Regions from separate parts of the Asaia sp. As-1742 genome, predicted to be linked through region 1. Evidence: riboswitches for the same ligand, from Rfam matches in the RefSeq annotation. Region 1 holds a riboswitch; the other holds the start of a gene.
The links. A riboswitch is a leader RNA that binds a small molecule or an ion and turns the genes downstream of it on or off. The one in region 1 is predicted to bind cobalamin.
Positions count from the first base shown of each region.

Region 2: linked by a shared signal. The riboswitch ahead of F3J08_RS03840 (HoxN/HupN/NixA family nickel/cobalt transporter) and the one ahead of F3J08_RS11085 (TonB-dependent siderophore receptor) in region 1 are both predicted to bind cobalamin.

Region 1 covers NZ_VWWA01000006.1:119,843-135,008, forward strand. Annotated here, with positions in the region: gene F3J08_RS11075 (TonB-dependent receptor) at 1-1,046, shown strand, start outside; gene F3J08_RS11080 (phosphocholine-specific phospholipase C) at 1,064-3,085, shown strand; cobalamin riboswitch at 3,327-3,531, shown strand; gene F3J08_RS11085 (TonB-dependent siderophore receptor) at 3,618-5,849, shown strand; gene F3J08_RS11090 (cation:proton antiporter) at 6,465-7,709, shown strand; gene F3J08_RS11095 (polysaccharide biosynthesis/export family protein) at 8,589-9,800, opposite strand; gene F3J08_RS11100 (ATP-binding cassette domain-containing protein) at 9,895-10,542, opposite strand; gene F3J08_RS11105 (ABC transporter permease) at 10,539-11,330, opposite strand; gene F3J08_RS11110 (capsule biosynthesis protein) at 11,336-12,451, opposite strand; gene F3J08_RS11115 (glycosyltransferase) at 13,271-15,166, opposite strand, start outside.
Region 2 covers NZ_VWWA01000002.1:238,454-253,619, forward strand. Annotated here, with positions in the region: gene F3J08_RS03805 (efflux RND transporter periplasmic adaptor subunit) at 1-815, shown strand, start outside; gene F3J08_RS03810 (efflux RND transporter permease subunit) at 823-3,918, shown strand; gene F3J08_RS03815 (VOC family protein) at 3,903-4,283, opposite strand; gene F3J08_RS03820 (TonB-dependent siderophore receptor) at 4,543-6,711, opposite strand; gene F3J08_RS17105 (hypothetical protein) at 6,872-7,108, shown strand; gene F3J08_RS03825 (S46 family peptidase) at 7,775-9,865, shown strand; gene F3J08_RS03830 (SDR family oxidoreductase) at 10,160-11,023, opposite strand; gene F3J08_RS03835 (NAD-dependent succinate-semialdehyde dehydrogenase) at 11,229-12,599, opposite strand; cobalamin riboswitch at 12,800-13,015, shown strand; gene F3J08_RS03840 (HoxN/HupN/NixA family nickel/cobalt transporter) at 13,169-14,203, shown strand; gene F3J08_RS03845 (TonB-dependent receptor domain-containing protein) at 14,266-15,166, opposite strand, start outside.

The DNA.
Region 1 (15,166 bases):
GGTATCGTGACAACGCCTTCGCAACGCAGTGGCAGAGTGCCTTCAACACCAAAACCTATCAGGTCCATCTGGGTGATACCTGGAAGATCACACCGAAGCTGAAGGTCAATTACGGCTTCAAGTCGCTGATCGTGGACAACACGGCACGCGCCATGAACGGCAGCTATCTGGGCACCCCCATGCCCACGGCTTATCCCTCGGGCTCGCTCAACGCCACCAATGGCTTCCTGCCGCAGGTCGGTGCGAATTATCGGTTCAACCATAACCACGAAATCTTCGTGGATTATGCGCGCAACATGGCTGCCTTCGATAGCGCCCAGACCTCGGGGCCTTTCTCGACCACAGTTGCCGGTTTCCAAGCACTTCAGGGCAAGCTGAAGCCCGAAATGTCCAACACGGAAGAACTCGGCTACCGCTATCACACCAAGACATTCCAGGCGACCGTGACAGGCTACTATGTCGAATTCGGCAATCGCCTGCTGGCTGTGACGCAGGGTGTGGGTATTCAGGGTAACGCCTCTGTTCTGTCGAATGTCGGCGGGGTGATCTCACGCGGCATCGACACTGCCGTGAACTGGCAGTTCGCACCCAACTGGTCGATTTTCGCTTCCTACGCCTTCAACAACTCCTTCTATGAGGATGATGTAATGGCTGATGGCAAGGTCTCGGCCGCCATCAAGGGCAAGAACGTGGTCGGCATGCCGCGCAATCTGGCCAATGTGCAGCTCGGCTATGATGACGGGCAGATCTGGGGCAATGTGCTCATGCAGATCCAGGATCGTCGTTACTACACCTATACGAATGATGCCTATGTGCCGGCCAATGACGTGTTCAACCTGAACCTTGGCTATCGCTTCAAGAGCCATAATTTCTGGCTTCGCGGTCTGGACACGCAGATCAACGTCTCCAACCTGTTCAACAAGCGCTATGTGGCGACAGTGGGCAGCAACGGCTTTATCAACTCCGATCCGTCCGGCACATTCCAGACGCTTCAGGCCGCAGCCCCGCGCATGGTTTTCTTCACGATCCGCAAGCACTTCAACTGAGTTCCGGAGCAGTCAGCATGAAACCCAGCCGTCGGCATTTCCTTCATCTCGGTGCTGCCGCGCTGGCAGGGACCATGTTGCCAGAAAACCTGCGTCAGGCCCTCGCCATCCCTGCCAATCGTGAAACCGGCACGATCAGGGATGTCCAGCATGTCGTTATCCTGATGCAGGAAAACCGTGCCTTTGATCACTACTTCGGCACCCTGCGTGGCGTACGTGGTTTTGGCGACCCCCGCGCCGAGAAGCAGGCGGATGGGAGCCCGGTCTTTGCCCAGAAGGACGCAACCGGCCGTGCCATATGGCCTTTCCTGTTTGATACGATCCATACTTCGGCGGCCTGCCTCAAAAGCCTTGACCATAGCTGGAAAGGCACCCAGACCGCATGGAACGAGTGGGATGGCTGGGTCCCCCCTAAAAGCCCGATGACGATGGGATATTTTACCCGCGCAGAAATTCCCTATTACTACGCACTGGCCGACGCCTTCACCATTTGCGACGCCTATCACGCTTCCATTTTCGGCCCGACCAATCCCAACCGACTCTATTTCTTTACCGGTACAAACGGCCTTGCTGTCGGCGCTGATGGCAAACAGGCGGTCGAGAATGTCGATGACGGCAACTGGTCGGCCGATATGGCGCACGACAATCCTGCCTTCACACCTTTTGATTGGACGACCTATCCCGAGCGCCTTCAGGAGGCCGGGGTGACCTGGAAATTCTACCAGGAATACGACAATTTTGGCGACAATCCCCTCGCCTCCTTCAGGCAGTTCCGTAATCTCGACAAGCAGGACTGGCGATATCGTCAGGCGCGCGCGGTCGTTCCGGGCTCAAACAAGGAGAACATGCACGAACTGGAAGGGCGCTACCTGCTGGAGGCCTTCGAGAAGGACATTGTCGATGGAACGCTGCCTCAGGTGTCGTGGATCGTCCCACCGGCGGCCCTGTCGGAGCATCCCGAAGCGCCGCCCGGCTTTGGCGAGCATCTGATTTCCAAGCTGATCGACATTTTCGTTCGACATCCCGACACATGGGCCAAGACCGTTTTCATTCTGAATTACGATGAGAATGACGGGTTTTTCGACCATGTACCGCCGCCCGTTCCCTCATCGCAAATAGCGACTGGCCAGCTTCCGGACGGTGAGGCCTTTCACGGCGAGCCGGTCGGCCTCGGGCCCCGCGTACCCGCCCTGATCATCTCGCCCTGGACGAAAGGCGGGTGGGTCAATTCTCAGGTGTTCGACCATACGTCGGTCATCCGGTTTCTGGAGCAGCGGTTCAATGTTCCCTGCCCGACCATCACACCTTGGCGGCGTGCGGTTTGCGGCGATCTGACCTCTGCCTTCGATTTCAGCAAGCCTGATGCGAAGTGGTCCGTGGCTCTTCCTGACACGAGCGCGTATCTGCCCCAGACACGAATTTCCTGTGCACACCCTCCCCCGCTCGTACCGGAACATGGCAGCCTGCCCCTGCAGGAGGCGGGTCAGCGTCCGAGCCGGGCTCTGCCTTATCGCTTCGCCGTCACAAGCCACGCCGATGCGCCGACGAAACTGGTCTTTGCCAACACGGCTGAGCAGGGTGTGGCTTTTCGTATCCGTCAGACGGGTGAGGCAAGCCAACATCTGACCGTTGCAGGCAAGACAACGGCTGTGTTCCACTGTGCTGCCTCAGGCACGGTCGAGATATACGGGCCGAACGGGTTCTACCGTCTCCATGATCCCGAGAGCCGCATCGGCCTGACGTCACAGGCGAACGGGAGCAGCCTGCAGCTGTCCTTAAACTGCGCGGGACAGGGGACCGGTGCAAACGAGCCCGTCGTGCTCTTGCTCATCGATCACTACACCGGGCAGCGACAGGACCTTTCCTTACAACCGGGGCAAATTTTGCAACACACCATACCGGTTGCCGCGAGTGACCACTGGTACCACGCCGATTGCGTCACCCGTTCGGGCAAGCTTGTTCTCTCTCTCGCGGGTCATGTCGAAAACGGATCGCCCAGCCGGTCGGACCCGCATTTCGGGCGTGGGAACCCGGCCTGAAAGCCTGTCTCATCAGGAAAACGACGTGCGTAATGCGTGGCGGGGGCGACACAGCGATAGTCGCCTGGATAGAAACAGAACCTCTTCAAGGCGTGACCCTCTCGCTCCCCAGCGCGTGGAGCACGTCTGTGCCGTCGCACGCCTGCGCACCCAAGGCCCTCAGCGCTGTCGCAAAATAGACGCAAGGAAAAGCCAAACTATAGACCAGGACCCACGCAGCATTGACAGCACGAGTTGTAAAGCTAGGGTCCGATCCGATGGTGTCCCGGAGACGGGATGAAAAGGGAACATGGTCGAACGCCATGACTGCCCCCGCAACTGTAGGTGAAGAGTGTGCGAACGTGGACCCGCCAAGGGTTCAGCCACTGGGACTATCCCCCCGGGAAGGCCAGTTCGCACATCATGACGCACAAGTCAGGAGACCTGCCATCACACGGGGTCACGGACGAGAACCGGCGGGCGGGGTGTCCTGCAGGTGGCAGGGGAAACACTGCCCATCGTAGTGACGTGAACACGGGATAGAACACATATCATGCGCCCCATGCGCTCACTCAGGGCTTGTCTTCTCACCGGCATCTCTCTCGCGCCTGCACTTGGCCTTCTGCCGCTTTCACCTGCTGCCCTCGCTCAGGAGCAAGGCAGCAACGACGAGTACATTACGGCTCATGGTGAGAGTACCGGCCTCAAGGCACGCCCAGCCATAGGCGGTCGGCTCGGACTCAGCCTCCAGCATAATCCGGCCTCGATCTCGATTATCGATCAGAAGATCATCTCGCAGCGCGGCTATGTGCATGCCGAAGATGCTGCCGATTTCGCACCGGGTGTGACCTCCGGTGGCTCGCCCGGCAATCCGGCCCAGCTCATGATGCGTGGTTTCAGCGGCAACCAGGTGCTGATCCTGCGCGACGGCTTCTATTTCGGTCCCACGACCATGGTGAACCGGCCACTCAACGCCTTCAATCTCGAGGCGGTCGAGATCCTGAAAGGCCCCTCCTCCGTTCTTTATGGCCAGGGTGCCGTCGGCGGTACTGTGGATATGCGCACGCGTACGCCGGACATGGATCATGTGCGTGCCAACGCCCTGCTCTCCTACGGGAGCTTCAATAGCTGGAATGCAGGCATTGGCGGGTCAGTGCCCCTCACCCGTACCCTGGCGATACGAAGCGATTTCAGCCGGACCTCGTCTGATGGCTATGTCAAAGGCGCCAACCCGCGCAGCAATGACTGGACCACCACGCTTCTGTGGCATCCGGACACGAAGTTCACGGCACGTATTACTGTTGATTACCTGACCGATAATCTCTCAACCTATTACGGAGCGCCGCTCGTACCGGGCTCTGCTGTAAATGACGCAGCTGGTGGGCTACTCCATTCAACTCAGGGCCTCGTCATCAGCCGAGCCTCGCTATGGCGCAACTACAATGTAGCCAACCCGCGGGCGAGCTCCGTCGATGCGACGCCGACGCTGCATCTGGACTGGGCTGCCAGCGACCATGTCTCACTGCATGACAAGGCCTATTTCCTGTATGCCAAACGTCGCTGGGACAATGCCGAGACCTACAGTTATGTCGCGTCACCCGGCGCCACTAATGCGAGCGGACAGGCAATCACGCCCGGCCGGATCGGCCGCGATCGTTTCTATGTCTATCAGAACCAGCATCAGCTTGGAGACAGCGTCGATGCCCGTTTCGATTATCCCCTGTTCGGGTTACGCAATCGCCTCGTGATTGGCGGAGATGCCTACTACATTCGCTTCATCCGCAATCGCGGCTTTCCCGATGCGGATTATGCCGACAGCGTCTCATTGACGAGCCCTGAAGGTGGCGCACTCGGGTCATTTGCCGGGGAGTATCCCTACCGTAAATCTCCCACGACCATGATCGACGCGGGCCTCTTTCTTGAGGATACCCTCTCGATCACCGACAGGCTGCGGCTGGTGGGAGGGTTCAGATATGACTGGCTTTCGCTCGACAGGCAGAACTTCAACCAGAATGGCCAGTTCAATGCGTCCACCAGCTTCAAGGGGCATTACAATCCGGCCAATTTCCGCATAGGTCCGGTCTTCGACCTGCTGCCCAATCTGAGCCTGTATGGGGTTTATACCACGGCTGAAGACCCACCGGGCTCCAATCTCTTCCTTGCCAATCGAGGGCAATTCTCCCGATTGAGTCACTCACGTCAGGGAGAGATTGGGCTCAAGGCCAGTGCTCTCTCGGGACGGCTCGTCACAACCCTGTCCTTCTACGATATCCGTCGGACGAGAGTGCTCGTCCAGACCGGACAGGACAGTGTCTCGACAGTAGGCAGCCAGAAATCGCGCGGTATGGAGTGGCAGGCCGATTGGCGCATTGACCGGCACTGGAGCGTCTCGGGGAACGTGGCCTATACCTATGCCCGTTACGGCACGTTCTTCCCGAATGCCTCGACCGATGCGAGCGGCAATCAGGTTCCGGACGTTTCGGCGGTAACGGCCAATCTATGGGGCGTATGGTCGAACGTCTTCGACCTGCCGCTCGATCTGGGTGCGGGCATGCGTTACGTCTCGGCACGCAAGGGGGACTATGCAAACACCCTTACGCTCAAGGACTATGCTCTTGTGAACGTGTTTGCTGGCTGGCATGTCTATAGGGGGATCACCCTGTATGGCCGGATCGATAATCTTGCCAACAAGCATTACGTGCAATGGGCGGACACCAGCTATCCAAGCGAGGTCCTGATCGGCGCGCCGCGCTCATTCACGATCAGCATGCAGGCCGCACTGTGAGAACGATGGGGGGGGTGATTACGCCCCCCTCCCTATGCCGGGTGCACGCTTCCCCAAGAGGTGGTAGAGAGGCGCGGCGCGTCAACCCTTATTGGGACAGAAGCTGATACCACGGATAAGTATCGCTCAAAGTAAGGGCCGACGAGAAAGATCGAGGCAATATTGTGAGCGGTGCGGAACGAAGGAGCGCAAAATCATCCGGCAAACTGGCAGGATATGGTTGGAGGGATCAGCGATGCGGCTGATCAACAGAGTCACGTGACATGGCGAGTTGCGTTCACCCTGACAGCACGTGAGCCCATGCTTGCTTGCATCGATCAAAAGAGCCCTGAGCATAAAATGCCTCGGATAGTTCACAGCCCGTTGTGCGAACACCAGCAGTTCCGTGCATAGTCACAAGCGTCAAGAATTAATACATCAAGGTGTAAGAAACAGTTATAGTGCGCTCAAATATCCATGTAAGTGCCCGCGCGTCAGGCCACAGTTCCAATACGCCTCTTCCAATTGCTGCAGGTGCGAAGATATAGCGCTTGCGATCATAAGTGATGCTGGCGCGATGATTTCCCTTCATTTGATGTTTAAGCTATCGTTTCGTGCAACGTGGAAAGGGATGGTATGAACGATTTTACGGCGCTCATCGCGGATTTGGGTTTGTTCGTCTGTGTCCCCTGGGTCCTGTGGCGCCTGCTCGGTCGCACCATACCAATCGCGGTTATCCCAATCCTTATCGGCATTCTTGCCGCAGTGTGGCATCTGCCGGTAAGATCGGCTGGATTGCCATCTTTCTATGGCGATACGATCGGCTGGGTTGCTGTGCTCGTACTGGCCTTCACTGCCGGTATGGAAATGTGGCAGCATCCCGAGGGGGACAGTGGAGACAGCAAAATCTCAACACCCTCGGTGCCACGTTTGCTTGCAGGCGCGGCAGCTGCGTTGGGTGGCCCCTTCCTGATTGGTACTGCGCTCGTTTTCTACTTTTTCCTGCCTTTACCGGGCTGGCATGCACCCGCCGTTTCTCCTCTTATAGGCGCTGCATCCATTGGCCTCTGCATAGCGGTCAGTGCGCTACCTGTTCTTATCGGAATTGTGCGCGAATTACCGATCGAGGATAAGCCACTTGGCCAGCTTGCACTCAAACTGGCTGTCATCGACGATGCGACCCTGTGGATAGGTCTTGCCCTCCTGCAATTCGCTGCAGAGCGACAAACGGCGATGCAAAGCTGGGGTCTGCGCCAGTGCCTTGCTGTTTTCCTCCTGTTAGGTCTGGGTCTCGCCGGTTCTCTGGCATCCCGGCACATTCGCAACCCGCCCAAAGCCTTGATATGGGGCGTCGTACCCGTTTATTTGATACTCGGATCTTGGGCGAGCATGACCCTCGGCCTTCATGAACTCATAGGCGCCTATTTCGCCGGGGCTTTCATGCCGCCATCCTGGGTGAAGCGTCTACCTTTCGAGGCCATCTCAACATTCTGTCTCATCTGGATTGCGCCCCTCTTTTTCGGGCATAGCGGCCTTCGTATCGACGGAGATGCTCTGACCTGGCCATCTGTTCTCGCATCCCTCTCACTCGTGCTCATTTCGATCATTGCCAAGATGGGATCGATATACGCCTTTCCTCCAGCCCCCAACCTTTCCACACGACAAACTTTTGGGCTTGGCTCGCTGCTACAATGTAAAGGCCTGATGGAGATCGTTGCTGCGACCATCCTTCATGAGCAAGGCATGCTCTCCGAATTTGCCTTCGCTTCACTCATGGTTCTCGCCGTCATTTCCACGCTACTGACTGGCCCCATGTTCCATCTGTTCAAACCCTCTACCATCACCGTTACGCCTCAGCGCACCGCGAAAGAGGAGAGTTAAGGAGTGTACCAGGGTCGTTGAAAGGTGACCTGTATACGCCGAGAGTGGCGCAATAGATCGGCATCCGTAAGATTCTCGAGCGAAGATTTCTGTACGAAATAAATATCCGAAGGTAGAAAACTCCGCCTACGGTGGTTTGCTTAGTCAATGAGCATAGTGCGACGGAGGTCGTGGCATCGACCAGAGAGGTTTTGCTGACGCTGACTATCTTGGCGACGCTTCACTCATCGCGACATGTGATGCAGGATTTGAGTTAAGCGGGAAAGGAGCCTGTGACCGCTTACTTTTGCTCTAGGACGCTGGCAGGTTTAGAGGCGACCGCTACAACCATCGTCCAGTCCGTCGTCCCTCCAACTCGTCACTTTTTCGAAGCTATTGGAGGCATTTTCCCTAGGGATCGCAGCAGAGCAGTTCGGTGTCGCTAACCTGAGCGCAAACAACGGGTGGGTTACGAGACCGATCTCCGGGCAATATCGATCTCGGGCTGTCGAGCAGAGTTACCTCTTTGACGTCATTGAGATGCCGTGCTGAGCGATTTGCTGAGCGCATCAACGGATTCCACCCTGGCTGTTGTCGTGGTGGGTCTTGATTGGGGGACCCGGCGTAGCAGGTAGCAGGGCTTCTTCGTTCGGTAGGGATTCACGCGGACAAAAGACAACATTCGTCAGTGAACCGAAGTGCCTATGGGGCATGCGCCACTTGCCTTGATGCAGGCCGGGCGCGATCAACTAGAGTCAGCCAAGTCTTCAATGGAAGGACGTGACCGGAAATCCCCCACAAGAATCCTAACGCCGGAAAATACGGGGCTTTCGACGTGGCGTGCAGTCATCGACTAACTGGCACATGGGCGCCGCTTTTGCCAGAAGCGGCGCGTGCATATCACTTTGCGACCCAAGCTGCCGTTACGGCGGGCCCGGTCAACGCGCCGATCAACTGGTTAAACTTGTAGAACCGGTTTGTCCGCGCATTCGCAATCAGCAGCACATCTTTGTTCTTCATCGGAAAGTGCTGGGCCAAGAAGTAGCTCGTAGGGTTCATCATATCGAGGTGATAGATAACCGGTACGCCTTCATTGAGCCCATGTCGGATCGCGGGGGTTTTGAGTCCCAGCGTTCGAGCTGCGGGCACATCCTCAAATCGGAACAGGAATACAGCATTAGGGTCTGCGCGAGAGTCGTTCGGTCCCCCACTACGGGCTATTGCCTCAGCAAGCGTCAGATCAGGCGATTTAAAAGGGGTCTCCGAAACATGATCTGAAGCGCCGAACACCGTATAGGTTCTGGGCTGATAGATCACTTGGATCCGGTCACCCGGCAAGCCTGCCATATCAAGGTCAGGATGGGATTGCAGTGTGCTCAGATCGGTGCCACCTGTCTTTCCATCGCGCAACAACTGCACAAACGTATCCTGCGGTGCCCATTTCGCGCCACCAGCGATAGCGATCAGATCCGATAGGCGCTCTCTCGCAGAAGAGAGTACCACACGGCCCGGCCTTTCGATCTCGCCAGAGACAATCACGGTGTTACCGATATCCCGGACGATATGCACCATCACCTGAGGATTTTCTGTCTTGCCATCGAGGTTCTGCTTGATTGCCTCCGCAATCTGCCGCGGCGTGAAGCCTACTGCCTTAATTCGCCCCGCGTAAGGTATCTCGATTGTCCCATCCGCCTCGACCTCGGTAGGCGGTAACTCCGTATTGGTAGCACCGGCACTTGTAGACGTCATGCCAGCAAGGGACGACGCGGTAGCACTGTGCGATATGTTGGAGAAAAGGCTGTTCCCAACCTCGAAAATAGAGACGGAGAGCATGTCGCCCCTGCCGACACGATCGTTGTATACGACAGGCGCGTTCTTGACCTCAAGACTCGAGATGAGCGGGGGCCGCTCCTCTGAGAGCACTGAAATTGTCTTGAGATCAACCGGCAGGATCTCAAAGCCAAGGGAGTTAATTGAAGGCTGTCCGACGCTTTTGAGAACGTTACGCTCCGACGGTCCGCTATCAGGGAGGGCACTGCACGCAGCGAGCAGGCTCACCGCCGACAACAGGCATAAATGACGCCCACCTCTTTTCAAAACAGCTCTGATCACTTCATCAACTCTTCAATCTTGTGTTTTCAGAACGATGGTCATTTTGACATGAGCATCGATGTGGGACCTGATCTTATGTATAAACCGCGGGCGCTTATAACGCCTCGTATTCCGCAATTGCTCCGTCGACAGAGTCGCAAAGACGAAGTGTGCCCTGATGAAGCAGCGCACCGCTGTCACAATGCTCTCTGATGAAACCCATGTCATGTGAGACGATCACAAGAGCCCTGTTGTTCCTCTTCCCAAATAATTCGTCCTGGCATTTTTTCATAAAACGAGCATCGCCAACCATGATAACTTCGTCGATGAGATAGCATTCAAATTCAATCGCAATCGACAGTGCAAACGCCAGACGTGCCCTCATGCCCGAGGAATAGGTTTTAACCGGCTCCCCCAACTGACTCCCCAGTTCAGCAAAATCATCGACATAAGTCCGGGTGGTGGCATAATCGAGGCCGTATATGCGACAGATGAACTTGAGATTGTCCAGACCGCTCAGACTTCCCTGAAATGCACCGCCAAACGCGAGGGGCCATGAGACGGACATCACACGCTTTACCTTGCCCGATGTCGGAATCTCGACCCCGCCAATAATCTTGATGAGAGTCGATTTTCCAGCGCCGTTTCGCCCCATGATCCCGAGTTTCTGACCAGGATTTACTGAGAATGAGACGTGATCCAGAACGCGCCGGTAGCCGCGCGCGACGTGGAAATCCTTCACGATATCAATGCAATGGATCACTGTACTTCTATGTGCTTTCTGATGTTCAGAACCAAAACAATGCCAACGAGTATCATGGCAAGGGTGATGAAGGCGTCGTAACCAATATTGTAGTGCGCGCGTGCGCTGCTCCCAAACTGACCGTGCCTGATCATCTCAATATTCTGCACACTCGGTGACCAGAGAAGCCAGCCCCGGAATTTGGGTGGCAACCAGTCGACCATCGTGAAAGCACCCGAAAAAGGAATAGCCAGATAGGCGATCACCTGAATCGATTTTTCCACCAGATCGGAAAGTTCGCTCAACGCAGCCACGATCAGCGCGCTGGCGAGACAGAACCCGATCTGCATGCCGATACCGAGATAAAGAATACCCAGATCACGGGGTGGCTGCATCAGTCCCAGAACAATGGCGGAAACAGCTACCAAAATAGCCGCCATAAGAGTTCCGACGACTTCGAGGATCACCCGGGCGAGGATGATATCGAGCGGTGTTACCTGCCGGTGAAAAAGGAGGCTACCATTCGCCTCAAAGGCTTTGACCGCACGGAACATTGCATGGCGCCACATCGTCAGAGGAACATATCCAGTGACCACAAACGCTGTCACAGGCAGCCCGTGTTCATGTGAGGGGCGAACCAGCGTCCACATGGCAGTAACGCCGCCGCAAAATAGCGCTGGCTCACCGATCATCCATAGGAAGCCGATATTTTCGCGGCCAAAACGCGTATGCAATTCGCGCATAAGAAGCGCATAGATCACGCGAGCCTGCAGGCGAAAAAGACCAAAGAGATTTTTGAGCCGCGCCATTCTGCTCATGTTGCCTGATGCTCGCGTGCGCCAGCAATCAACAGCTTACCCATCAGGTACAGCGCTGCCAAAGTGACAAAAACGATCAGCGTAGTCGCAAGCGCTTTGGGGTAAGTCGGATAGTCTGGAAGGTTAGGCTGAACGACTTCGTCAATGTAGAGACGTTGACGGTCCGCGCGTGTCTTCGCCGCCTCCAGTGCCAGTGCCGCACCTTCCAACTGTTTCTCATAAAGCGTCCGTTGTGTCGCGAGAGCATCATATTCAGTGATACGCGGTACAAGAGAGTTATCCGGACCGACAACAGAGCCGGTGATCGCCTGAATCTGTTTCTTGAGGATACGAATGCGCTCCTTGAGTACGGGAAGCAGCGGGCTATGAGGCGCAGCCACCTGGAGTTGTTCGACCTGTCCCTGATTATTAGTCAGCATCACTGTGAGTTCGTGAGCCTGAGCAAGGACTGGGGCCGACTGCTTAAGCGGGTCAATCAAGGAGACTTTTGTGCGGTACTCAGCGATCTTGCCGTTAACCTCTTCCAATGCCGCGCGAGCGCTCTCCAACTCTTTCCTGGAACTGCTGATCAGATTCTCCCGCTGACGCGCATTCATGCGGTTCACCAGTTGCTCGGCGGCGATCATCAACGAGCGTGCGAGCAATTGCGAGTCCTGAGGCGAGAATGTTCGCACGGAGAGCGTAGAAATTCCGCTGGTGGAGTCCAGCTCCGCCAGTACATGGCGCTGATAATATCGATAAAAATGCTCGCGTGTCTGGCCCTGCAGGAAGTTGGGGAACCGGGCGATGAAGTCAGCATTGCGACGCGCAAAGATCGACTGCAGATCGTCATCCTTGATCAGTAGGTCCATCGCATCACGGGACATCATGTAGTCCTGCACCGCATAGGTATCTTCACTGGTGGCACTACCACTCCCGGTGGTTTCAAGCAGGCTCGCCAGAGCACCAGGAGGAGCAACACCCTCACCGCGAACTACAAACTGGGCCTCTGATACGTACTGAGGCGTCGCGATAAAGATGAAATATGAAATCGTGAGTATGGTTGGCAAAATAACCAACAAACTGAATGAAGAATATACGTATTTTGTTAGTAGCGCTTTAGTATTTGACATACGCTTATCAGGCTCATTCTGCAATCGATGGTGTGGCGCGGGACCCGTCATCAATACCTCACCAGAGGCGTATATTACAATGGCAATCCCGCTCCAAATCTCCTGCAAACGCGTAACTCCTGCGTATCGGCACTTCCTCGGGCCCGGCCCGACACTCTCGAAGAGATAGCCAATCGCGGAAAGCGCGTTTGCACCTCGCTGGTCGCCCCGTCATTGCGTTTGGCACGGGAGACTGGCGCTGGACGGTAAGCCATGTCCACCGGAGTCAGCTTCTCCGCCCTCTTGCGTACGACAATGCGCGATAGATAAAATGGGTGAAATCGATGCTGGTAGCCTCTCGACGATCATACAACTTCGCTCACACTCGCAGGACTGGGACAGCGGACCAGTCATCGGGAGCATAACCCAGTTGCGATTGTGCCTAGAGCCACCGCCCACGCTACACTCGCGGATCTCCACCTTAAGCGATCAGTCATATTGAGATATAAATCGCATTGCTTTGGCACAGTGGCTCCCTGAGAGATACCCGACGATCCACCGACGAGGCCAAGCGCGCGCTTTTTGGCTAACCCGCTCGTGGATATCGAGTCGAAACAAGATTCGCAGGATGCGGCGAAAACGCCGCAAAAATACTGTCAGCTATCTGCGGAGCTCGAGGCGACACCCTAACAAAACACTGCTCGAGACGCTGTGGATTGTTTGGGATCGATTTGACAGCGTATATTGATGCCAACGGTCATCATGAGCTTGGTCCCAGTGCCTTTGGGAGTTCGGTGCCCGACAAAACAAGCCGATACCAAAATCCCAAAGACCACGAGATCAGTTCATAAGGTAGAAGGAGACGAGACGACGCATGCTCGTCTCCCCCAAGAGTTCTTCCATCGACTCACGTGCAGCGCGACCGATCCTCATTCTGAGATCCGGATCAGCGGCAAGCGCCTTGATCAGAGCGACCGCCTCTTCCGTCTCGTCGAAGAGAAAACCGTTCACGCCATGCTCGATAACCTGAGCATATCCTCCGTTACGGCTCGCTACCACCGGCAAACCGCAAGCCATAGCTTCAATCACAACCCGCCCCCAAGGCTCGATCCAGGTTGATGTCCGGTAGAAGTAGCAATCAAGCGACTGCAGGAACGGCACCATATCGCCCGAGCGAGCCGGGAGGAGTTCCATTCCCTTGATAGATGGGAACAGGGGTTCCATGCACGTACCGCCCAGTATCTGTGAGGTTCCGCCCGCCTGTGCTACCGCCTCGTACACTTTCCAGTCCTCGACATGATGTTTTTCCATCACGTCCCGACTGTGTCGACCCAAGGTGAATTTGTGATCAGCGGCACGCGGCGCCTTGATCGGCGAGAATGCGACGATATCTGTTGGAGAGGGCTCAAACAACCCAGGCAGATCGACCTCGTGCTGCATCATATCCGAACAATAAAGGAGTTCGGAGCGCACGCCGCAACGTTCCCAGACTTCGCGCACGCGGTCAAATACCATCGGCGCTTCGAACGTGTTGTACAGAAAGATAACGCGTGAGGGTTGCGCATAGGCCAACCAGTCTCCGATATCGAAGTACACGCCGACAAACACGATGACGCCCGAATAGGGAACCTTGCCTTGCGCAGGCTCGATCGGGCTGACAAGCCCCTGCTCATGGAAGCGCGGGTGCGGCATCTCAGGCGCCCAAAGCTTCACATTGGCGAATTTACCCACACGCTCGGCGATATCCAGTGCATGAAGTTCGCTGCCTCCGGAGACCTGCTCAAACTTATTGATAATATGAACAACCGGGTGAAGATGCTTGGGTTTGGAGACAATTTTCTCGATTTCAAGCACGGAGGCATCTCTGACGTACTCAGCAATATCCGCCCGGACTCTCACCGCGGCCGACTTCCACGCGTGCTGGACGTTGTCACCGCCATCGGCCAACGGACCCACGGGCAAGCGTCGATCATTCATCTTCATGCCCTTGATGTACGGCCACATCCAGCCGAGCATCCTGGGATCACACGCTGTGGCGTTGATCAGGGTTGGCATGAGGTCTTCGCGGCCAACAACCACAAGGTGCCGTATTATACCATAAAGACGCTTGCTAGACTCCCGGTTCGATGACTGTGGTACGACCGACAGGATTTCTTCGAGGTGCGAGTCAAGCTTGCCAAGGTAGGCGGCGATCTGAATTTTGAGATCTACGACGGTCCAGCTGGCTGAGTACTGCTCGAGAATTGCAAGTTGCTGCCATGCCTCCTGGAAGCGCCCGTTGGCCAGCAAGAACCAAACCAGGAATTCCCCTACGGTTGCGTCATCAGGGTTGGTATTGAGCCGCTCCTTGCAGATGCTGAGTACGAGGTCCATCTGCCTCATTTCATAAGCGCTTCTTGCAAGCTCAACGTGACCAATGTCGAACTCGGGATATATCTTGTTTATCCGCTTCCACCGATCATAGGTTGCTTGCTTGTCTCGACGGCGCATAGCCATATGGGCAAGACCAACGAGGGCACCCTGCGACTGGAACTGGCGGGTTGCAACGTCACTGAAATGAGCTTCTGCAGCATCAATGCTTACAGCGTTCGCAAGGGCATAACCCAGAAGGACGCTCACTCCCTCGTCGTCACCACATTTCTCAAGAAAAAAATTCAGGCGACGCGTTGCGTCGAGGAAATTGCCCGCGAGGAATGCAATATCTGCGTAAGTGCGCAGACTTTCTTCCGTGGTACC
Region 2 (15,166 bases), on a different contig from region 1:
TCGATGCCGCCCTGGCTTCGGCGCGTGCCGGTGAGGCGGAGGCGACGATGCTCTATCGTCGCGGTGCGGCGCTTGTCGGGAGTGCGGTCTCACGCGGGGAGCTTGAACGACGCCGGATGGTGCTCGAACAGCAGCGTGGACTGGTGAAAGCTCGAGAAGCGGACCTTGCGACGCTCGAACACAGGCAGACGGAGGAATTCACCTCCGTAACCGAGCGGATCGTGCAGGACGAGGCATCGGATCTGATCAGCCCGGTCGATGGCGTCGTGCAGGCTGTGCGCACCTCTGTCGCAGCCGATATCAATGCTGGCGACAATCTCGTGACCGTGGTCGATCTCTCCCGCCTCTGGCTGAGCGCCGATCTCTCGCCCGAAGATGCTGCCGGACTGGCGCCCGGAGGCAAGGCGCGGTTTCGCCCGGCCAGTCAGGAAAAGGGACGGGTAATCGAGGCGCGGATCACCACCGTGGCGGGGCTCGCCGATCCTGCCACAGGGCTTGTGCGCGTGGTCTGCACCCTCGATCATCCACCTTCTTCACTGCGCCCGGGCATGATGCTCGATGCGGCTTTCCAGACCGGCGAGGGGACGCAGGGGCTGCGTGTGCCGGTGGCAGCGCTTCAGCAGATTGATGGTGAGGATGTGGTATTCCTCCAGCAGGATGCCACGCATTTCATGCCCGTTTCCGTGCAGGTCAAGGCGCGTGACGACGAGCAGGCCATTGTGAGCGGGGCCTTGCACGATGGCGACAGGCTGGTGGGCGAAGGCAGCTTCACGCTCAAATCAATGGCGCTGCTCTCTTCCATGACAGCGGACTGAGCGCGCCATGTGGGAATTCCTACAGCGCAGCAAGCTTGCTATACTCGCGCTTTGCGCGATGCTGGTCCTGGCCGGGCTGATGGTGGTGCCGGGACTGCCGGTCGAGCCCGTCCCTGATATCTCGCCCCAGCAGGTGCTTGTTTCGGTCACATCGCCGGGCCTTGCGACGGAAGAAGTGGAAAAGCAGATCACCTTTCCGCTCGAAGCGAGCCTGACGGGACTGCCGGATCTGATCGATCTGCGCTCCGTTTCGCGTACGGGGCTTTCGGTCGTCTATCTGCAGTTCAGCGATACCTCCAATCTCGATCTCGACCGGACACGGGTCAATGAGCGTCTGCAAAAGGCCCGTGAGGCCATTGCCGTACCGGTGAGTGTTGCGATGGGGCCTCTGGCCACTGGCATGGGCGAGATCATGCAGATGCAGATCGATGGCGACGGACGTTATTCGCCGCTCGACCTCAACAGGCTCATGACCTGGTCCGTGGCTCCGCAGTTAAGGCTCGTGCCGGGCGTGGCTGATGTGAATGTCAATGGCGGGGCCGAGGAGACCTATACGCTGACCCTTGATCCGGCCCGCCTGCGTGCCCATGACATCGCGCTTGGCAGGATCTATGCCGCGATAGAAAGCAATAATGCCTCATCGGGTGGGGGCTGGATTGCACGCGGGGCGGAGCAGCAGGTGGTTGTGGGTCGCGCCCTTGTCGGGTCGCTGGCCGATTTCGGGGCCATCCCTGTGGCGATGGGGGCCAACGGGCTGGCCATTCGCCTGCGCGATCTGGGCCGCGTCTCGCTTGAGGCGCGCCTGCGCCTCGGCGCTGTCACGCGCGATGGCAGGGGTGAAATCGTCAACGGTGTCGTTCTCATGCAGAAAGGCGCCAGTTCCAATGCGACGCTCGATGCGATCGATGCTGCGTTGCCAGCCATCCAGCAGACGCTGCCCCCGGGCGTGACGCTAAAGCCATTTTACCGGCGCTCGACCCTGACTGACGAAACCATACGCACCATCAAGGAAAACCTCGTCCTCGGGGCGTGTCTGGTTTTTGTGACGCTGCTTGTCGTGCTGGGGAACTGGCGTGCCGCGCTGGTGATTGTTTCTGTCATCCCTGTCTCGCTCGTCATGGCTTTTGTCGGAATGCGTGTTTTTGGCATTTCGGCCAATCTGCTCAGCCTCGGCGCGATCGATTTCGGTATGATCGTGGATGGCTCGCTGGTCGTGGTCGAGCATCTCATGGTCGAGCGCGCCCGCAACAGATCGGGGGAGAGCCTCGATTCACTGGCCATTCACACCGTGCGCACCGTGCTGCGACCGGTCAGCTTCGCCATTTTCGTGATTATCATGGTCTATCTGCCCATCCTGACCCTGCAGGGGGTGGAGGGCCGTATGTTCAGACCCATGGCGCAGACCATCATCATGGGGCTCGTGACCTCGCTCATTTACTGCTTTGCTGTCGTGCCAATCCTCTCTGCGCTCTTGATGCGTCATGCGCCGCAGGACCGCGAAACGCGTGTCGTCCAGTATCTCAGGCGCCGTTATGAGCCGGCTCTGGACTGGTGCGCTGCGCATACACGCAGTGTTTTCATGGGAACAGCCTGTATCTTCCTGCTCGCGCTCGTGCTCGCCTCACGGCTGGGCGGCGAATTCGTGCCCCAGCTTGAGGAGGGGGCGCTTGTGGTCAATGCCATGCGCCTGCCAAGCGCCTCTCTGCCGACTGTTCTGGCATCGGTAACGCAGGAAGAGCGCCTGCTGCGCAGTTTCCCTGAAGTCGAGACCGTGGTGAGCAATACCGGTACCGCCGCCATCCCGACCGATCCGATGGGAACGAACGAGACGGACAGCTTTGTGTTCCTCAGGCCACGTGATCAGTGGCGTGCGGGGATGACCCAGTCGAAGCTTGTGAGCGCCATGAGCGCCAAGCTCAGTCATGACCTTCCCGATGCGGCCTATTCGTTCACCCAGCCGATCGAGATGCGCATGGACGACCTGTTGTCGGGTGTGCGTACACAGCTGGCTATTTCGGTCTATGGCGATGATCTGTCGATGCTCGACAAGCTGGCCGCGCATCTTGTGAGCGTGATCGCCTCGGTGCCGGGCGCTGCCGATGTCGCCCAGCAGGGTGAGGGGACGGTGGCGTATCTTCATATCGACATCAACCGCGATGCTGCGGCGCGACTGGGCGTTGCGGTGCCGGAAATTCTCTCCACCATCGAGGCGGTAGGTGGCCATATCGGGCGGCCGGTGATTATCGATAATGCCCTTATACCGACACAGATCCGCTTTACCGGCGGTGCAGTGGCCAGTGCAACCCGTATCGGCGGGTTGCAGATCAGGCGCGAGGACGGGCGCGGCTGGGTTCTGCTCAAGGATGTTGCGCATATTACTGTTGATGAAACGACGGCGCGTATCGACCGGGACAGTCTGCGCCGTCGGGTGATCGTGCAGGCCAATGTGCGCGGGCGCGATGTCAAATCTTTCGTTCTTGCTGCACAGGCGAAGGTCGGGGCATCGCTGCATCTGCCTCCGGGCTACAGGCTCGAATGGGCGGGCCAGTTCCGCAATCTGGACTCAGCCATGACGCGCCTCGCGCAGGTTGTGCCCGTGGCTCTGGTTATGATTTTCGTTTTTCTGGTGCTGGCTCTGGGCTCACCCCGGGCGGCGCTGCTGGTTTTCATCAACCTGCCGATTGCCGCCACAGGGGGTATTTTTGCCCTCGCCATCAGGGGGCTGCCATTCAGCATTGCCGCCGGAATCGGGTTCATCGCGCTGTTCGGGGTGGCCATTCTCAACGGTGTCGTGCTGGTCAGCCAGATCCGTGATTACCGCCTGACGGGGATGGGCGCTGCCGAGGCGGCCTTTGCCGCGGCAAAGGCCCGCTTTCGCCCGGTTCTGGCCACGGCTTCGGTGGCCAGTCTCGGCTTTTTCCCCATGGCGTTTTCCGGCAGTGCCGGGGCCGAAGTCGAACGCCCTCTGGCAAGCGTCGTGATTGGAGGGCTGATCACATCAACCCTCCTGACCCTGCTTGTGCTGCCGCTGCTCTATGCACGGTTCTTCAGCCGGGAGGATGCGTCGCGTCCGGCGCAGGAGGTTGATCAGCCCATGCGGTGAAGGGCGCAGAGCTTGTTGCCGTATGGATCGCGCAGATAGGCGAGATAGAGCGTACCGATGGGAGATTCGCGCGGGCCGGGGGGATTTTCGATGGCGGTACCGCCATGCGCGACACCGGCCTTGTGCCACGCATCGACGGCTTCGGGTGAGTCCGCCTTGAAACCGATCGTTCCGCCATTGGCGCCGGTTGCGGGTTCGCCATTGAGCGGCGTGGTGATCATGAGCCTGCCACCATCATGCGTATAGAACAGGCGGTTCGGGGGCACCATCTCACCTGGCGGACAACCAAGCGCACCCAGAGCGGCGTCGTAAAACGCTTTCGAGGCTTCGAGGTCGTCACTGCCTATCGTGATATGACTGAACATGAACTCTCATCTCCTGATGATGAACCCGAATGTGAGGTTGCGTGTGACGTATCCTATCCACCATCCGGGGGCAGAAGGCTCTGCCGCGGGGGAGGATCGGGAGATCGGGCGAGGCTGTCAATCCGGCCCCCATCCCGCTTGGAGGCGGGCGGCGCAGGAAAAAGGAAGTAAGGACGGGGCCATGCGGCAAAAAGGCCGGGAGCGTTTCCGCACCCGGCTTGATTAGGCGATTGGCGCTATGAGGCTGGTCGCGCTGCGCTCAGAGGCTTGCGCTGACGCGCCCGAAATAATAGCCGCCGGTGAAGGGCACCTGATTGGAGAACTGATCGTACATCGACCCACCTGCCGGCACGAGATTGCCGGGCAGACGACGAGGGCGGACGTTGAACACGTTGTTCACGCCGATGGAGGCATGGACGCGCGAGGTGATCTTGTAGCCCACCTCAAGATCGGTCAGCCAGCGGGGTGTGTTCTTGAACTGGCCAAAGCAGGAATTGGAGTAACGCAGGGCGCCACCGCTGTCACAGGTTGCCGAGGCCGGGGTCCAGTCCTGATAGGTCATCATGTTGGTGGTTTCGCCATAACGGCTCTGGCGGATATTCACATCCCACCTGCCGATGGTCCACAGCGCGTTGAGAATGATCTTGCTGCGGGGTGTGGCGGTGGTGATGTAGGCGATGGTCTGCTCGTTCAGCAGCGGCTTGCCGATGGTCGAGATGCCATTGTGATGCAGGCGTGTGCGGTTGAGGTTGAACGCCGCCATCAGCGCCAGATTGCCGTAATCATGCATGTGCACAAGATAATCGGCCTTGATATCCAGACCCTGCGTGCGCGTGCTTGCCCCGTTCGACAGGAAGTAGGCCGAAGACGCTGCCGCATTGGTAGCGGTCGGCGAGACATCGAAGCCGAAAGAGCGGATGGCGTCCAGCGCCTGTGCGCCGCGCTCCGTGCCACCCTGCACGATACGGTCACGCAGATTGATCTGGTACACATCGGCTTCGACATGCAGGCCGCGTACCGGCTCCATGGTGAAACCCGCACTGGCATTGACCGAGCGTTCCGGCTTCAGGCCCTGAGCACCCAGCGAGCGGGCGGCGGTGGACTCCACCGGGAGCTGACCGCCAACGCTGCCGGTACCGGCAAAGATGTTCAGACGACTGAAATGGGATTCCTGCAATGTCGGCGCACGGAACCCGTTGGCGATGGTGCCACGCAGCGCGAAGCGTCTGGTGAAATCATAGCGCGCTGAAAGCTTGCCGTTTTCGGTGTTGTCAGTGTCGGTATAATATTCGTAGCGGCCTGCCACATCGATGGAGAGCTTGCGCGTGGGGCGGAAGGTCGCATCCACATAGGCCGAGTAGATGTTGCGATACCATGTGCCTGCCGATTGGGGCGGGATACCGGCATGTTCCACCGGGCCGCCATCGAGATAGGACTCCGGATTACCCGAGATGATCTGATAGGAGTCCAGACGGTGCTCACCGCCGAACGCCAGGCTGACCGGCATGGACCAGATATTGAACCCGCGACGCAGGTCGAGATTATTCGTCCATTGCGTGTTCTTCTGGGTGTAGTCCCAGAACTTGCTGGGTGAATAGCCTGTGCGGGCAAGTTCGCCCAGATTGACCACATCGCGGATGCTGATGCGCGAATTATCGCCGCCATAGACTGTTGAGAGATTCCAGTCGAAGCCGAACAGGTTCTCGCCCTTGAGGCCTAGCTCGGCGGCGTAATCCAGTTCATCATCCCCCGTGATGGGGCGGAGTTCGCTGATGCCTGCGGCGGGAACAACATAGGGGTATTTATAGGCGCGCATTTCGGCATGGCGATAGCCGAGCGTGGCCTGTCCGTAGAGTTCGATACCGGCAGCAAGCGGCTTGCCGAAATTGAGCGCGAAGGTCTCGCGTGTTTCTTTCGGTGTGCTCAGATAATCGGTCTTGCGACCGCGCCAGCTTTCGGAGCCTGGTTTAACGCCCACAAAGTAGTTCTTGGTATCGGCGCCGGCTGGCCAGTAGCCAAGCAATGCATGATCGGGGCCCCAGGCAATAGCGTGCTGTGTCTGATAGAACTGCGCGCCCAGATGGACATAACCATCCTTGCCGAGTTTGAACCCGCCATCAGCGTCAAGCTGGTATTGCTCGCCACTGCCGAGATAGGCATTGGCACCGCCCTGACCGCTGAGCGTCAGACCGTGATCCTTTTTCTTGGTAATGATATTCACCACACCGGCGATGGCGTCTGAACCATACATGGCGGCGGCGCCATCCTCGAGCACCTCGATATGGTCGATCATGTTGCCAGCCAGCATGTTCAGATCGACGCCTGACGAGGCAAATTGCGGCCCCGGCTTCTGCACGATATTGGCGGTGGAATGACGACGCTTGCCATCGACCAGAACCAGCGTCTCGTTCGGCCCCAGCCCACGCATCTGGATGGACGACACCAGCGAGTTGGTATTGGACCCGCGCGCTCATGGTGATGGAGGGATAGGTGCGCGTCAGCGCATTGGCGACGTTCAGCTCGCCCGAGCGCTCCAGCGTCTTTGAGGAGATCACCACGACGGGGCTGATGCTCTGGCGGGCCTTCACATGGCTTTCACGCGTGCCTGTCACGACCACCTGCTCGGCATCGTCGGTGCTTTTGACGAATTTGTTTTTCTTCGTCAGGGCCGTGGTCTTGTCGGCTTTTTTCTGTGCGACGTCCTGCGCCTCGGCGGCGCTTGCGGCATCGGCAGCGCGGCTCACGAAGGGCGTGCAGGCAGTCGTTGCAACGAGGAACAGGGCAAGTCTTTTCACCGGTCTCTCCGACACGTGTCTTGGATGTAACGGGTCGCAAAAGCGTTACCGGGAGCGTTTGAGTAAAGTTAAGCTTTTATGGCAGTATGTCGAAATATTTCTGTTGTATAATCATCTGTTTCTGCAGAAGATTTGAATGTCCGGAGACAATTTGTATATGGATCATACTATAAGAACACCCATATAAATTTCATGTATAGATTATGGGATAATTTCCATACGCAAGTCTTGGGGCGGAATGGTCAAGCCATGATCAGGTTGCGTCGATACCTGAGGCCTGTGTTCGTTCCCATCCTGGCCATGGACTGTCATGTCAGGAACTGATGAAACAAGCCGTGATGTCGTGTCGAACATGTAACTACTTTGTAAATATATTTTCATTCTGATTGGCGATTGAACAAGTTGGGAGGCGTCTTGCTGTACCTCGGTGGGGCAGCAGAGTGGGATGTCATAAACTTGTCATGGATTGGATCATGAAAGCTGACAGGCTTTTTGCCCCTCGATATGCGGTGTTATAAAGTCAGCCGATCAATCGCGCCGCGCGGACGATACCATGGGTGGGCCATCCTTGGCCCGCTCGCTATGGCGTTCGAGGCCCAAGCAACAAGGGTGTCGGCCTTTAGCTTTGCGATTTGCAAAATATCGTATGTTATGGATTGATACATTATATCATTATCCAGAGCTGAGCTGCTGCCCATGACCCGTGCCCGTCTATCGCTTTTCCTCTCATCGGCCCTGTTCGGTGCCGTAACGCTTGCCGACGCTGCACGCGCCGATGAAGGCATGTGGACATTCGATCATCTGCCCAACGCTGCTCTGCAGAAGACCTATCATTTCAAGCCTGATGCCGCCTGGATCCAGCACGTCGTGCAATCTTCGGCACGTCTGGCCGAGGGATGCTCTGCCTCCTTCGTGTCAGGCAACGGCCTGGTCATGACCAATCATCACTGCGCCAATTCATGCCTTGCAGCATTGTCCGACAAGGATCACGACTATTTCCGCGACGGGTTCTACACAAAGGACCTAGCCGATGAGCGCCAGTGCCCCGGTATGGAGCTCGATCGCCTCGACACCATGAAAGACGTGTCTGCCCCTGTGGCTGAAGCCACCAAGGGCAAGCAGGGAGCCGCCTATTCGGCAGCCCTGCAGGAAGTGGAAAGCAAGCTGACCAAGGATTGCGTGGGCGGTGACGACGCGCATTGGCGCTGCGACATGGTCTCGCTCTATCATGGTGGACAGACCGCGCTTTACCGTTATCGCCGCTACAACGATGTGCGCGTGGTGATGGCCCCCGAGCAGGGGATTGCTTTCTTTGGCGGTGATCCGGATAATTTCGACTATCCCCGCTACGATATCGATCTGTCGATGCTGCGCGTCTATGAGGGCGGCAAGCCGGTTAACACGCCGTTCCTGCAGTTCGATCCGAACGGCCCCAAGGCGGATGATCTGGTTTTCACCTCCGGCAATCCGGGGCGCACGCAGCGCGGGCTGCCTGCTGCAGCCCTTGCGTTCCAGCGTGATGTCGCCAACCCGGCAATTATCGCCATGCTTTCGGTGCGTGAGGGGATGCTGTGGCAATACAGCCGTGAAAGCGCCGATCACGCGAAACAGGCAGAAAATACGCTGTTCGGTATCCAGAACGGTCTGAAATCCTATTCCGGCACTCAGGCAGCACTTCAGTCAGGCGATATTGTGAGCCGACGTGAGAAGGAAGATGCCGCCCTGCAACGCTGGATCGATGCCGACCCGGCGCGTCGTGCTGCTTATGGTCAGCCTTTTGCCATGGTGGACAAGGCTGTTACGCTTGAGAAGGATCTGTTCACGCGTAATCTGGCCATCGGTATGGTTTTCCGTGGTTTCCTTGATGACGTCATGACCCTGGTGGAAGGGGCCCATGAGCGGGCCAAGCCCGACGCCAAGCGTCATGCGGGCTTCCATGATGCCCAGCTTGGCGAAATCGAGACCAGCCTTGGTGCGAAAGAGCCCTTCTATCCCGACCTTGAAATCGCCTCTCTGGCACTCAGCCTGACCAGCCTGCGTCAGGTGGCAGGTGCCGATGACAGTCTTGTCCATCTGGCCCTTGGCAATGATGCACCGGAAGATGTGGCGGCGCGCCTTATCAAGGGGACGCATCTGGCTGATCCGGCGCAACGTCTCGCTCTGTGGAAAGGGGGTCTGAAGGCCATCGAAGCCTCGACTGATCCGCTGATCGTCTTTGCCCGCAAGCTTTATCCCGATTATGCGTCACTCCACGATCGTATGCGTGACGACGTTGCGGCCCCGCTGCACAAGGCTCAGGGCGATATCGCCCGCGCACGCTTCGCTCAGGCCAAGGCCGAAAATCGCCTCGATGCGTTGTATCCTGACGCCACGTTCTCGCCCCGTCTGTCTTATGGCACCGTCAAGGGCTGGCGTAAGAATGGCACGGATGTTGCGCCCTTCACGGATTTTGCGGGTATGTACCGTCACGCCACCGGCAGCGAACCTTTTGCTCTGCCCAAGCGCTGGCTGGATGCGAAGGCCAATCTGGATCTGGCAACGCATCTCGATTTCGTTTCGACCAACGACATTGTGGGGGGTAACTCCGGTTCTCCGGTCATTAATCGCGAAGGTAAGGCTGTCGGCCTGATCTTCGATGGTAATCTGCCGAGCCTTGCGGGTGATCTCTATTACGACATCAGCAATAACCGTGCTGTCGCGACCGATACGAGCGCCATCATCACCGCGCTCAGAGTGGTCTATAACGAGAAGACACTCGCCGATGAGCTAACCAACGGCCATCGCTGATCTTCGGTTGTACCAGTGCAGGAAGCGGGTAGCGCGCGGCGCTGCCCTGCTTCCTAGGGAGGTAGAAACCTCTTCCAGTCCATTCGTCTGGGTTCTGTAGCGGCGATGCCATCGCGGCTGCTGATAAGGTAAAGTTACCCGACGTACGAGCCTCTGGCCCAGGTTGCGGCATAACCGCAATGCCGCGTGCGGCCGCAGCCCAAGTCAGAGCTTTCTTCTCGGTAATTCCAGCATCCAGGGTTTTCAAAGGGCGACGGCCCTTTGGTAGGGTGTGGGGCAAGGCCCCACTATCCCTCAGATGACAGGCGTACCGCCCGTCACGGCGATGGTAGCACCCGAGATATAGCTGGCCTCGTCGCTGGCCAGCATGACGTAAGGCGCGATCAGCTCGACAGGCTGGCCAGGGCGGCCCAGAGGGGTGTCCTCGCCAAAGACATGCACATGGTCGCCATGCATGGTGGCAGGAATGAGCGGTGTCCAGATCGGGCCCGGGGCAACGGTGTTGGAGCGAATACCCTTCTCACCAAGCAACTGCGCAAGTCCGCCGCTGAAGTTCTGGATGGCGGCTTTGGTGGCAGAATAAGCGAGCAGACGCGGCTTGGGGCTGTCCGCATTGACCGAGATGGTATGAATGATCGAGGCGCCGCGCTTCATATGGGGAACAGCGTGACGGGTCAGACGGAATGTCGCGCCGATATTGGTGGCAAACGTATCGTCCCACTCATCTTCCGAGATGTCCTCAAGAGCGAGGCGTTCGACCTGGAAAGCGGCGTTGTTCACCAGAACGTCGATGCGGCCGAAGGCCGAGACTGTCTCATCGATCACGGATTTGCAGATCTCGCGTGACTTCAGGTCGCCGGGGAGCAGCAGCACCTTGCGGCCCGCCTTTTCGATCCAGGCAGCTGTTTCCGCGGCGTCGTCGGCTTCCTCGTCAAGATAGGACAACGCGATGTCGGCGCCTTCGCGCGCAAATCCGATGGCGACTGCACGACCTATGCCTGAATCGCCACCTGTAATGAGGGCAATCTTGCCCGTGAGACGACCTGAGCCCTCGTAGCTCTCCTCACCATGATCGGGGAGGGGCGTCATGGCTTTGGTCTGACCGGGGATGCGATCCTGAAGAGGGGTATCGAAGGGGGGCTTTGCGTAATCGGTCATGGTGAGGCTCCGTTTTCCGGGCAGCGGTCAATTGCCACAGGCTGCGCGTTGCACCCTATTCATCGCGAAAACGTGAGGTCTAGTTTCATGGCAAAGCGTGTCGCGGCGCTCATGAGGTCAGGAATGGGCTTTCGTAAGGCCTTGCACAGGGCATCCTGAGGGCCTGTCACGGATCAGCTGGACGATCGTGACAGGCCGGTTTTCATCAGGCTGAACGGATCAGCTTGTGATTGACGAATTCCTCGATCCCGTTGGAGGAAAGCTCGCGGCCATAGCCGGAATTTTTGACCCCGCCAAACGGCAGTTCCGGAGCGGTGCCCGTCACATCATTGATGAACACCATGCCGGTCTCAATGCGCTCGGCAAGCTTGCGACCACGCTCGACCGAAGCCGTATGAACGGAACCTCCCAGACCGAACGGAGAGTCATTGGCAAGCGCGATAGCGGCATCGTCATCGGCCACCGGGTAGACAATGGCGGCGGGACCAAAGATCTCTTCGTAGAAAATCGGGTTATCCTTGGTGACATGCGTCAGCAGGGCCGCCTGCATGAAAAAGCCCTCGCGGTCGAGCCTCTTGCCGCCGGTGACGAGCTTTGCCCCGTGATCCACTGCCTTTTCGACCTGGCTCAGTGCGAGCTTCATGGCGTTTTCGCTGCTCATCGGGCCGTGAGTGACGCCCTGTTCCAGCGGATCACCATAGCGGAATTCGGCCAAGGCGTCGGAGAGACGACGCACGAATTCGTCGGCCAATGATTCATGAACGATCATACGCTTGGCGGCGGTGCAAACCTGACCGTTATTGGACATGCGCCCTGCCACGGCACGGGGGATGACCTCATCGAGATTGGCATCGTCGAGCACGATGAACGGATCGGAGCCGCCGAGTTCGAGCGTGGTCTTTTTCAGGGCCTTGCCAGCCTGTGCGGCGACAGCACTGCCTGCACGCTCACTGCCGGTCAGGGCCACGCCACGCACTTCAGGGCGCGCAATCAGTTCTTCCGACACATCATTGTCGATGAACAGATTGGTCCAGGCTCCTTTGGGTGCCCCGGCTTCGAGGAACAGCGCCTCGAAGGCGAGGGCGCATTGCGGCACACCCGGTGCATGTTTGGCGAGCACGACATTGCCGGCCATCAGGTTGGGACCTGCCACGCGTGCAAGCTGGTAGTAAGGGAAGTTCCAGGGTTCAACGCAGTAGATGACACCCAGAGACTGGCTCAGAACCGTCGCACGACCTTCCGAGACAGGGATCTCACGCGGGGCTAGGAATTTCTCGGCGTTTTCGGCGTAATAGGCGAGGATCTTCGCAGAAAGTTCGGTCTCGGCGATGGCCTCAGGCAGAACCTTGCCCATTTCGATGGAAATCAGTCGGGCGTATTTTTCCTTGTTTTGCTCAAGGATCTGCGCCGCCTTGCTGATGATGGCCTTGCGCTCGGCAAAGCTGCGGTGACGCCAGTCACTTCTGTAGAATTCATGGGCAGCCTCGAGCTTTTCAAAGGCCTGTGCCTTGGTGTGAAGGTCGAACTCGCGCTCGGTTTTGCCTGTGGCGGGGTTGATCGTACGATAGGCGCTCATCGTTTTCTGCTCCCGTTTATCTGATGTCCGACGCATGGCCGAACCAAAGTCACGGTCCAACAAATGCCTGGAAAGGCGCATGGTTTCCCTCGATGGAGTAGCAATATCGGTCGGGCAACCCCTGAAACGCACGGTTTGGGCATGGAAGAGACACTCGCATAAAGGCCGTTGAATGCTGGCTTTCGCCTGGTTGAAACGGTAGGGTCGAGCCCGTCGAGGGTCTTGCGCGAGTGAGTGAAAAGGGAATGTCGGACGGGCTGGCTGATCCTGAAAGGATCGGGCACGAGGCGGCAGCTGTCCCCGCAACTGTGAGCGGTGAGCGCCCTGCCGGAACCACTGGGTGCAGGTCATCCGGGAAGGGGCAGGGGAGCGATGAACCGTGAGCCAGGAGACCTGCCCTTGTCATGTCTGACGGCCAGACCGGACGGGATGATCCGGTTGTTGCGGAGAGCCCTTCTCGTGAACGAGTTTACCCTGCCTTCTGACGTGCCGCGACGTGCACGAAATGCTGTCAGGCCTGCATTGAGTTCTCATCGGGGATCTTTGATCGGGCACAGAGGGAGCCAGAGATGAGCGCTGAAACCTTGCCGGTGTCTCCGCCGTCGCTGCGCTGGCGCATTTCCCTGCTGGGGATTGGTCTGCTTATGGCCAATATGGCGCTCTGGGTCTGGACCTTCGTGATGTTTCGCGATCGGCCCTTGCTGCTTGGCAATGCCCTGCTGGCTTATGGTTTTGGCCTGCGTCATGCTGTCGATGCCGATCATATCGCCTCGATTGACAACGTGACACGCAAGTTCATCCAGATGGGGCGTCAGCCGCTGCTGACAGGGTTCTGGTTTGCCATCGGCCATTCCCTGATTGTTGTGCTGGCGGCGCTGGGTACGGCGTTGCTGTCACAGGCGATGCAGGATCGTTTTGGCGCGTGGCGTGATATCGGTGGCATTGCCAGCACGCTTGTCTCGGCGGGCTTCCTGTTTGCCCTGGCCATCACGAATTTCATTGTCCTGCGCGGCGCCTGGCGCGCCTGGCGTCACATACGGGCAGGCGGGGCGATTGAGGAGGTCGACCCAGAAGCACTTCTGAACCGGGGCGGAGTGCTGTCGCGCCTTCTTTATCCGCTGTTCAGACTGGTCTCGCGCAGCTGGCATATGGTGCTGCTTGGCTTTCTGTTCGGCCTCGGCTTCGATACCGCGACAGAGGTTTCGCTTCTGGGGCTGTCTGCCTCGCAGGCGAGCCGGGGTGTTTCGGTTGCGGCGATCATGATCTTTCCTGCCCTGTTCGCTGCGGGCATGGCCCTTGTCGATACGGCAGATGGGGTTCTCATGCTTGGGGCCTATCGCTGGGCCTTTGTCGATCCGTTGCGCAAGCTGCGCTATAACATCATCATTACCCTGATCTCGGTGATCGTGGCTGTCGGGATTGGCAGTATCGAGACGCTTCGCCTGCTGGGTGACCAGATCGGTTTTGAAGGATGGTTCTGGGGCATGGTGGCCTCTGTCAGCGACAGTTTCAACCAGATCGGGTTTATCGTGATCGGGCTGTTCGTGCTGGCCTGGATGCTGTCCCTGATTTTCAGCCGGGTCGATGCACGGCGCAAAAACTGACGAAGAACTCATGGTCTCGCCACACCAGCAGCCGAGACCACAACCGGCCACGGGCGTTCCGTTCAGAAATGGGCGCCAATGCGCATCTGAAAGGCGCGACCAATAAGCGCCTCATAATAACGTCCTACGCTATAGATGCCTGCATCGCGTGGCAGGGCGTCGGTGATGTTGTTCACCACGAAGCTGGTTGAGAAATGCTCGGTTACGGCATAGTCGAGTGAGAGATTAAAATAGGCGAAGGCCGGGCGTTTGTTGCCCTCGAAGCGCGTGGTCGGTACCTGAAGGGCCACGAGGCTCGGGCCATACCAGATGGTCTGCCACTGGGCGTTGAAAGGGCCGCGTATCCACGTGGTGTTAAGCGTGAAATTGTCATTGGGCGCGGCGATATCACCCGAAAGCAGATAGGTGCTTCCGGCATAATTGCGCGTGCTCTTGACGTAATGCACGTAGTTGCCCCGAAGGTCGATTGCCCCCGAGCCCTCAGGCAGACCCAGACGGGAGAGGGGGGTGTTGTACTCTATCGTCGTCTGAAGGGCCTGGGTCTCGTAGCTGGCGATATTGTAATAGCCGGAGCGGAAAGAGGAAATCTGGCCAGATGAATCCCGGGTGAATGTCGAGCAGAAGCGATTATTCGGGTAGATGCCGGTGTCGTAACAAGCATTGAGCAGGTCATTGGCGCTCAGATAGGTGATGGCATCAGAAACCCTGACATCCACGAATGAGGCTTTGACATCGAACCCGCGTATGAAATGCGGCCTGAATTCAAGGCTGCCCGTATAGCTTTTGGAACGTTCATTGGAAAGATTCCGGTTCCCTCCGGCTGTACCTTCGACGCCGTAGGAATTGAAGTTCGAGACAAAATTCTGAGGCAGTCCGGCGCGTGCGCAATTGGCGGCTCGCAGGGCCGGGTTGGGGCCAGACGCAAGGCCTGTATCGGAACAGGGATCGACACCGTTCTGATAG